Linked DNA regions of Candidatus Chlorohelix allophototropha. Each later gene encodes a partner of the first gene's protein in a complex. Links are inferred from orthologs where the notes say so. Each region holds a gene or a part of one and is shown in the gene's direction. Other genes may lie near its edges.

Region 1 (2,907 bases):
TGCTGCTTGGTTGGCTAATTTGGCTGGCGGCAAGCCCTTATATCCGAAATGCTAAAAGCACTGATTTGCTGGCAAACTTTCTGTCCGGCTTGGTGCTGGTAAATTTTCTTCTGTTTGCTTTTGATCTGCTTCCAATCCCACCTTTAGACGGCTATTATTTCATCAAGGGCTTACTTCCGGCTCAATGGGATGTGAAATTGCAAAGCTATGAAACTTACGGCACACTCATACTGGTAATTGTTGTCCTGTTCATTCCTTTTTTATTCGGTATATTTAGTTCCAGAGGCGGCAACCCAATTTTCGATTTTATTATTAATCCAATAGTACGGGCGGTATGCGGATTATTTGGAATACCATTAGGATAGTAGATTCAAAGATGGATGTTCGTTACCGTTGTAAGCAATTGCTAATGGCACTCCGGGCGCGCCCTTTTAATCAGGCTGAGTCCGAATTTGTACACCAAATATTGAGTGAGAAGCAAGCCACGTTATTTTTTGCTTTGCCTCTTTACGAGCAGCATCATGCTTATAGAGTTTGTCGTATGCTTTGGGAAGAAGGGCATCAGACAGATACAGCCTTACTACAAGCAGCCTTGTTGCATGATTTAGGCAAACGCGACCCCCTTTCGGGCAGATACATTAGCCTGTGGGATAAAATTCTGGTGGTGGCGCTAAAGAAAATCGGTGGTAAGCCCCTACTATATAAAGTGGCAAAGCCTGATCCAAGCAGTTGGCTTTATGTATTCTGGTTACAAGCTCGCCACGAACAACGTAGCGCAGAATTGGCAGAAGCGGTGGGTAGTTTACCGCGTGTGGTTGCGCTTATAGCAGGGCGTGTTCCTGATAATGACCCGGCTTTTACTGCGTTGAAAGGGGCAGACGATGCAAACTAACTTGATAGCTGAAAGCTAATGGAAAAACAAACTCGCCAGAAAAATGTATTTGGGATGACGGTATATCGCTATCAGGTGCGCTTACCGGGCTTTGATTTTGAGGGTCCGTTGGATTTGTTATTGCAGTTGATTGAGCGTAACGAATTGCCCATTACAGAAATCTCCTTGGCAAATATTGCCGAAGAATATACCGCTTATATAGACCAGCTAACCGAAATCAATCCTGCCGAACTTTCAGAATTTCTGGTTATATCTGCCAAATTACTTCTGATAAAAAGCGCTGCGCTATTACCTGCTCCACCCGCTCGTCTGGGGGAACCGGAAGAAAGCACAACCGATGCTCAGGAACTGATCGCCCAGTTGCGCGAATATAAGCGCATAAAAGAGGCGGCACGATTTCTGCAACAACGCCACGAATCAGGCTATCGGGCTTATAGCAGCCAACGTAGCGGACCTACTGAATTACAACTAGAACAATTAAACGCAGCGCTGAAAAAAATGGGGCATGGTAAGAGCGGGCTTGCTTTACATGGCGTAAAACTGCAAGATTTACTGGCGCTGGTAAAACGCAGATTGGCTGCTCAGCAAAGGGAACAGTTAAAATTGCCATTGGCAGTGAATCAGGAACAATTGGGGCGCAGCGTTAAAATAGAAGAACGTATTGAGTTAGTTGAAGCCCGGTTAAAAGATGAAAAACAACTTGCTTTTAGCAGTTTGTTTGAGTCTCGTAGCGCCGAAACTCGGCTTGAGCTTGAGATTATAGTTACCTTTATGGCATTGCTAGAACTACTGCGAAGGCATGCCGTAGTAGCACAGCAAGACGAACTTTTTGGTGAGATATACATTACTTCAATGAAGGACGTAGAATGACCGATCCTACTACTTTACCGCAACCGATATCCAGTGAGGAACGAGTGGCTTTTTTTCAGGAAATGCTCGAAATTTACAGCCCTAGCTATCAGGAACGTGCTGTTGCCGAGTTTTTGGTGCGCAAGATGCAAGAGTGGGGCTTTCGAGAAGCCTATGTAGATGAAGCCGGGAATGCGGTAGGCGAAATCGGTGCAACAGAGGAGCAAGCTACTAAAACTTTAGTGCTGTTAGGGCATATCGATACTGTACCGGGTTTTATTCCGGTTCAGCTTATGGAAGATGGCGATACTATTTACGGGCGCGGTTCGGTTGATGCTAAAGGTCCTTTTGCGGCTTTCACCCTAGGTACTGCCGCGTTGGTGCGTCAGCAAGCGCAATTATCTGCCGATGGAAAACGCATCGTATTGGTGGGAGCAGTGGAAGAAGAAGCCGCCAGCAGTAAGGGGGCGCGTTATGCCGCAAACCGCTATCGCCCGGAATTTTGTGTAATCGGTGAGCCTAGTGGTTGGTCTAATATCACGTTGGGTTACAAAGGACGTTTGCTGCTAGATTATACTTTAAGCCGTGACACCAAACATACTGCCGCCGATGGTCCTAGCGCGTGCGAGGAGGCGGTGGATTTCTGGAATAAAATCAAGGCATATGCAACCGAGTTAAACGCGGGTAAAAGTATTTTCGAAACTTTGCAACCTTCCCTACGCAATTTTAACAGCCAAGCTAACGGGTTTCAGGAAGTAGCACATCTATATATTGGATTTCGGATTCCGGTGGGTTTTTCCATACAAGAATTTAAAACCTTGCTAGATGCTTGGCGAGGTGATGCGGTACTTGAGCTAAGCGGCGAGGAAACGCCGGTGCGTAGCGAGAAAAATAACCCGCTGGTAAGAGCTTTCTTATCCGCAATTCGTGGTGAAGGTGGACAACCGAAGTTTCGTTATAAAACGGGAACCAGCGATATGAACGTGCTTGCTCCCATTTGGCAATGCCCTATCCTTGCATACGGACCGGGCGATAGCAGCCTCGACCATACCCCGAATGAGCATGCCAGCCTTAGCGACTTAGAGAAGGGCGCTAATATCATCACCCGCATGTTGCTGGAATTATAGGAAATTGCCGGGCATTAGAAAAATGCCCACCACACTAAA
Region 2 (4,342 bases), 910 kb from region 1 along the record:
TTTGGATACACATATTTATTCATGAACGCTTTCAGGCGTTCTTGTAAATCTAATGATTTTTGGCTGAATCCAAAATCCATAGCATTCTCCTGTCAACAAAAATTCACAAGCTTATTTTATATAACCCAACTGGTTTCTGAGGTGAATTCAGCAACATACTTCTACTATTACCACAATTATGTGTAAATAATCCATGCCCCTTTAGCAAAACAAAGCCAAAATTGAGGGTGTAGAGGAATAGCGCAAGTCATTACCACGTATAGATTAAAGAAAGGGAAGCAAGAAACATTATACGCTAAAACGCAGTACCCTTAAAACCATATCGCCGATTCATGGTAAAATATCGGCTAACGCGCAAAGCGTAAGCGCGAAAAGTGTCTAACCACCCGACAAGCAGACTACTTTTTAGCGAAAGATGTAATCCATGTACTTAAAAAAGCTTCAATTACACGGCTTCAAAACCTTTGCCAATAAAACCGAGTTTTTTTACGACAGCGGTATCACCGCCATAGTAGGTCCCAACGGAAGCGGGAAAAGTAATATTGCAGATGCGGTGCGCTGGGTTCTAGGGGAACAGCGTTATAGCCTCATGCGGGGCAAAAAAACCGAAGATGTGATTTTCGCGGGCAGTAGCGGCAGACCCGGAATGGGTTTTGCCGAAGCCTCTATTACCTTCGATAATACCGAACGCAAGTTGCCGATTGATTTCAGCGAAGTCATCATCACCCGACGCGCTTACCGCACCGGCGAGAACGAATATTACATCAACAAAGCGCGGGTGCGCCTTAAAGATATACATGAAGTGGTAAATCAGATTTCCTCGAACTATACCGTCATCACGCAGGGTATGGTAGATGCTGCCCTGAGCCAGAAACCCGAAGAGCGCCGTAGCCTTTTTGAAGATGCCGCCGCAATCGGACATTATAACACTCGCCGCATTGAAGCCGAAGAACGCTTGAACAAAACTCAGGAGAACATGCGACGCATTTCTGACCTATTGGCAGAAATCGGGCCGCGTATGAAAGGCATGGAAAAGCATGCCCGTCTTGCCGAAGAATATTACGCTCTTCAGGAAGAACTTCAAACCTTATTCCGACGCTGGTATGGGTATCGTTGGCGTGGTACAAATCGAACGTTGGTAGCCGCAAAACGAACCGAGCAGCAAGCCCAAAGCGAGCTTGAAAAGTGTAACCTCGATATGGAGTCGCTTAAGCTACAAAGCAACGCCGCCCGCACTCGGCAAAATGAATTGCGGGTTAAGCTTGCGGGCTTACATCAAGATAGCAGTACACTCCACACACGCGCCCAGCAACTTCAGCAACAGGTGGCGGTAGAGCGCGAAAAGCTAAACGGCTTGAGTCGCCAGCGCGATTCACACCAACAGGAACTGGTTAGCTTGCGAATGCTGGCTGAAGAAAACACTCGCCGCTATGCTAATCTGGAACTTGAGTTCAAAGCGGTTAAAAGCGAAATAAGCGAAGCAGATACCAAAGTAGCAACACAAGAAACAGCGTTGAAAGAAAAAACGCTTGGAACCAGCCGTATTGAAACCGCATGGGCGCAAAAAAGAGACGAAGTTTTAAAGATTCTCAACCGTCTGGACAGCCTCCAACAACAGACGGCACAACAGGTCAAACGGCGTGAAGAACTGGCACGGCAACAAGCTCATTATTACGAGGTGCGGGATAACACGCTGGCACGCCAGAAAGAATTACAGCAGGAAATAGATGTTGCCCGAAATTCGCTTAACGCTTTTGAAAAAGAAGTAAACGCGCTAACAGTTCGGCGAAAAAGCGAAGAGGTTGAGCTAAACTCCACCACCGAAGCGATTCGCTTAAAAGAACGACAAGCGCAAGATTTACGCAACAATCTTGACTCAACCCGCAGTCGCCTGAATCTATTGCAGGATTTACAAAACAGCTTTGCCGGATTGCATAGCGGCGTTAAAGCGGTGATGCAAGCGACAAAGCGGAATAAAAACCCATTGGGGGGAATATTGGGCTTGGCGGCAAATTTGCTAGAAGCTCCGGTTGAATTGGAACTGGCGATTGAAACCGCATTAGGGGGGCATCTACAGGACATCGTGGTAGACCGTTGGGCAGATGCAGAGGATGCAATCCGTTTCCTGAAAGAAGGCGGACAGGGGCGCGCTACTTTCTTACCGCTCGATAGTCTCAAATCCCAAAATTCGGGTCGGCTCGAAGATAGAATTTTCAGAACCGAAGGGGTGCGCGGACTTGCCACCGGACTGATTCGCTTCGCCGAAAAATATCGTTCGGTCTATGAACAGCTACTAGGGCGGTGGCTGGTGGTAGATGATTTAAAGGTTGCACGCCGCATCCTGCCCGATTTACCGATAGGCTGGAATGCAGTTACGCTTGGTGGCGAAACGGTACGCGGAGGCGGCGCAGTTACAGGTGGTACGCTTGGCAGGGAACGGGCAGAGAGCGGCATGCTTATGCGCGAGCGCGAGTTGCGCGAGTTACCCGTCAAACTTGCCGCCCTTGAAAAACAAATTGCTGAAGGCGCACAAGAGCTTTCGAAATTACAGGTGCAATTGTCCACCCGCAAACAGCAAATTGCCAATACCGAGCGCGAAACCCGTCAAATGAACGACACCCTCCAGAAAGCGCAGGGGAAGTTGAGCAACCTGTCAGGGCAAGCGGAGAGATTAGCGCACGAGTTGAAGGTGCGGGAAGAAACCAGCCAAAATCTGGCAAGAGAAAGCGCCGTACTGGACGAGCAGGAAACCACCATTAATACCGGAAAAGAAACCGCGCTCAAACAACGCGAACAAACACAGGCAGAAGTGGCGAGTCTTGAAAAATCTTTGCATTCTGCCAAAGAAGCCGAGCAGAAAGAGCGCGATAAGTTAACCGCTTTGCGTACCGCTAACGCCCTTTTCGAGCAACGTATCAAGAGCGCCGAGTCAAACCTCCAATTCGCCCGCACCGAACGAGATAGGGTTATTGGGCAGGTAAAAGCGCGTGAAGAGCAGATAAAAGAACTTGAAAACCAGAACAACGCTTTACAACACTCTCTCGAAACAGCCCAAGGGGAACTAGCGAAGTTAAGCGAACAACTGGAAGCCCTACGCGCCGAAATTGCGCCATACGAGCGGCAGCTAGAAGCGCTAGAACTAGAGCAGGTACAAAGCGATAAGCGTTGGCGCGAGATGAGTACCCATATGCTACAACTTGAAGCATCGCATAGTAGGGCTACGCTGGAAGTGCAACGACTTGAAGCCGAGCTTGAAACTTTGCAAGTACAAGCTAACGCCGATCTCGCCCCATCAATGGTGGGCGAGCAGGGCGAACAGGCACAGGTTAATCCGGCAGATTGGATAGAGTTGCTAGAATTAGGCGAGGATGAAGCGCGTCAGTTACATGAGCGCATTGAACAAAGCCGTGTGCGCTTGCGCCGAATCGGGGTAGTCAATCCGCTGGCGATGCAGGAATATAACGAAACCAGCACACGTCACAGCTTCCTAAGCCGCCAGCTTGAGGATTTAGAAGAAGCTACCCGCTCTCTGCGCGAACTGATAAAAGAACTAAATCAGCTTACCCAACTACGTTTCTCCGAAACCTTTACAAAGGTTGCCGAAGCTTTCAGCAAATATTTCGCACAGCTTTTTAACGGAGGTAGCGCCAAGCTCTTTCTAACCACACCGGATAATCTAGCGGATACAGGCATAGAAATTGTGGCACAGCCTCCCGGTAAAAAACAGCAAAATCTGGTATTACTGAGCGGGGGTGAACGCGCTTTAACGGCGGTTGCCTTGCTTTTTGCCTTACTGGAAGTAAACCCTACACCTTTCTGTATTCTCGATGAGGTGGATGCGGCTTTGGACGAGGCAAATGTGCGACGCTTCTGTGAAACCCTAAAGGTTCTGGCAGCACGCACCCAATTTATTGTAGTCACGCACAACCGAGGTACTATCGAAGCGGCACGCACAATTTACGGAATCTCAATGGGTTCGGATAGCGTCTCCAAAACAATCTCGCTCAGGATAGATGAAGTCTCAAAGTTCCGCCAGAAATACGATAAATCTCTACGCAGCGCCGAAACAACGACTGACCCCTCCCTTATTAGTAAAAATTAGGGTAAAATACAAAGCCCGGCGGAGCGGTTTAAAATCGCTCCTGCTAGCAGCTTTGTATGTTTTTTTGCAAAGCCGGAAGTAATTTGATAAAAACAGTTATTAATGCAGGGTTTTCTATTTTGAATTGAACAGGGAGTAAAAAATAAAATGAGAAAAGTAGTTGTATCCGAGTTCCTAACACTGGATGGAGTCATGGAAGCGCCCGACAAGTGGTCTTTCCAATTCTGGACTGTAGAAGCA

What was found. The genes of interacting proteins can lie anywhere in the genome.
Region 2: the proteins of OZ401_RS11390 (region 1) and smc are in contact, whole or in part, in a crystal structure (PDB 3ZGX), measured with the Bacillus subtilis proteins. The link is inferred for Candidatus Chlorohelix allophototropha from one-to-one orthologs.

The regions. Positions count from the first base shown.
Region 1 is NZ_CP128399.1:2,590,802-2,593,708, reverse strand. The notes cover bases 1-2,836. They hold OZ401_RS11390 (segregation and condensation protein A), read left to right. Parts: upstream 1-910; coding sequence 911-1,762; downstream 1,763-2,836. Other genes in these bases: OZ401_RS11385 ([LysW]-lysine hydrolase), read left to right, coding at 1,759-2,836; OZ401_RS11395 (hypothetical protein), read left to right, coding at 377-892; OZ401_RS11400 (site-2 protease family protein), read left to right, coding at 1-365. Also shown: more of OZ401_RS11385, read left to right, coding at 2,837-2,868. UniProt on the Bacillus subtilis protein: Participates in chromosomal partition during cell division. May act via the formation of a condensin-like complex containing Smc and ScpB that pull DNA away from mid-cell into both cell halves.
Region 2 is NZ_CP128399.1:1,683,688-1,688,029, reverse strand. What follows is about bases 32-4,302. They hold smc (chromosome segregation protein SMC), read left to right. Parts: upstream 32-424; coding sequence 425-4,102; downstream 4,103-4,302. Other genes in these bases: OZ401_RS07260 (dihydrofolate reductase family protein), read left to right, coding at 4,250-4,302; OZ401_RS07270 (acyl-CoA dehydrogenase family protein), read right to left, coding at 32-80. Outside these bases: more of OZ401_RS07270, read right to left, coding at 1-31; more of OZ401_RS07260, read left to right, coding at 4,303-4,342. UniProt on the Bacillus subtilis protein: Required for chromosome condensation and partitioning.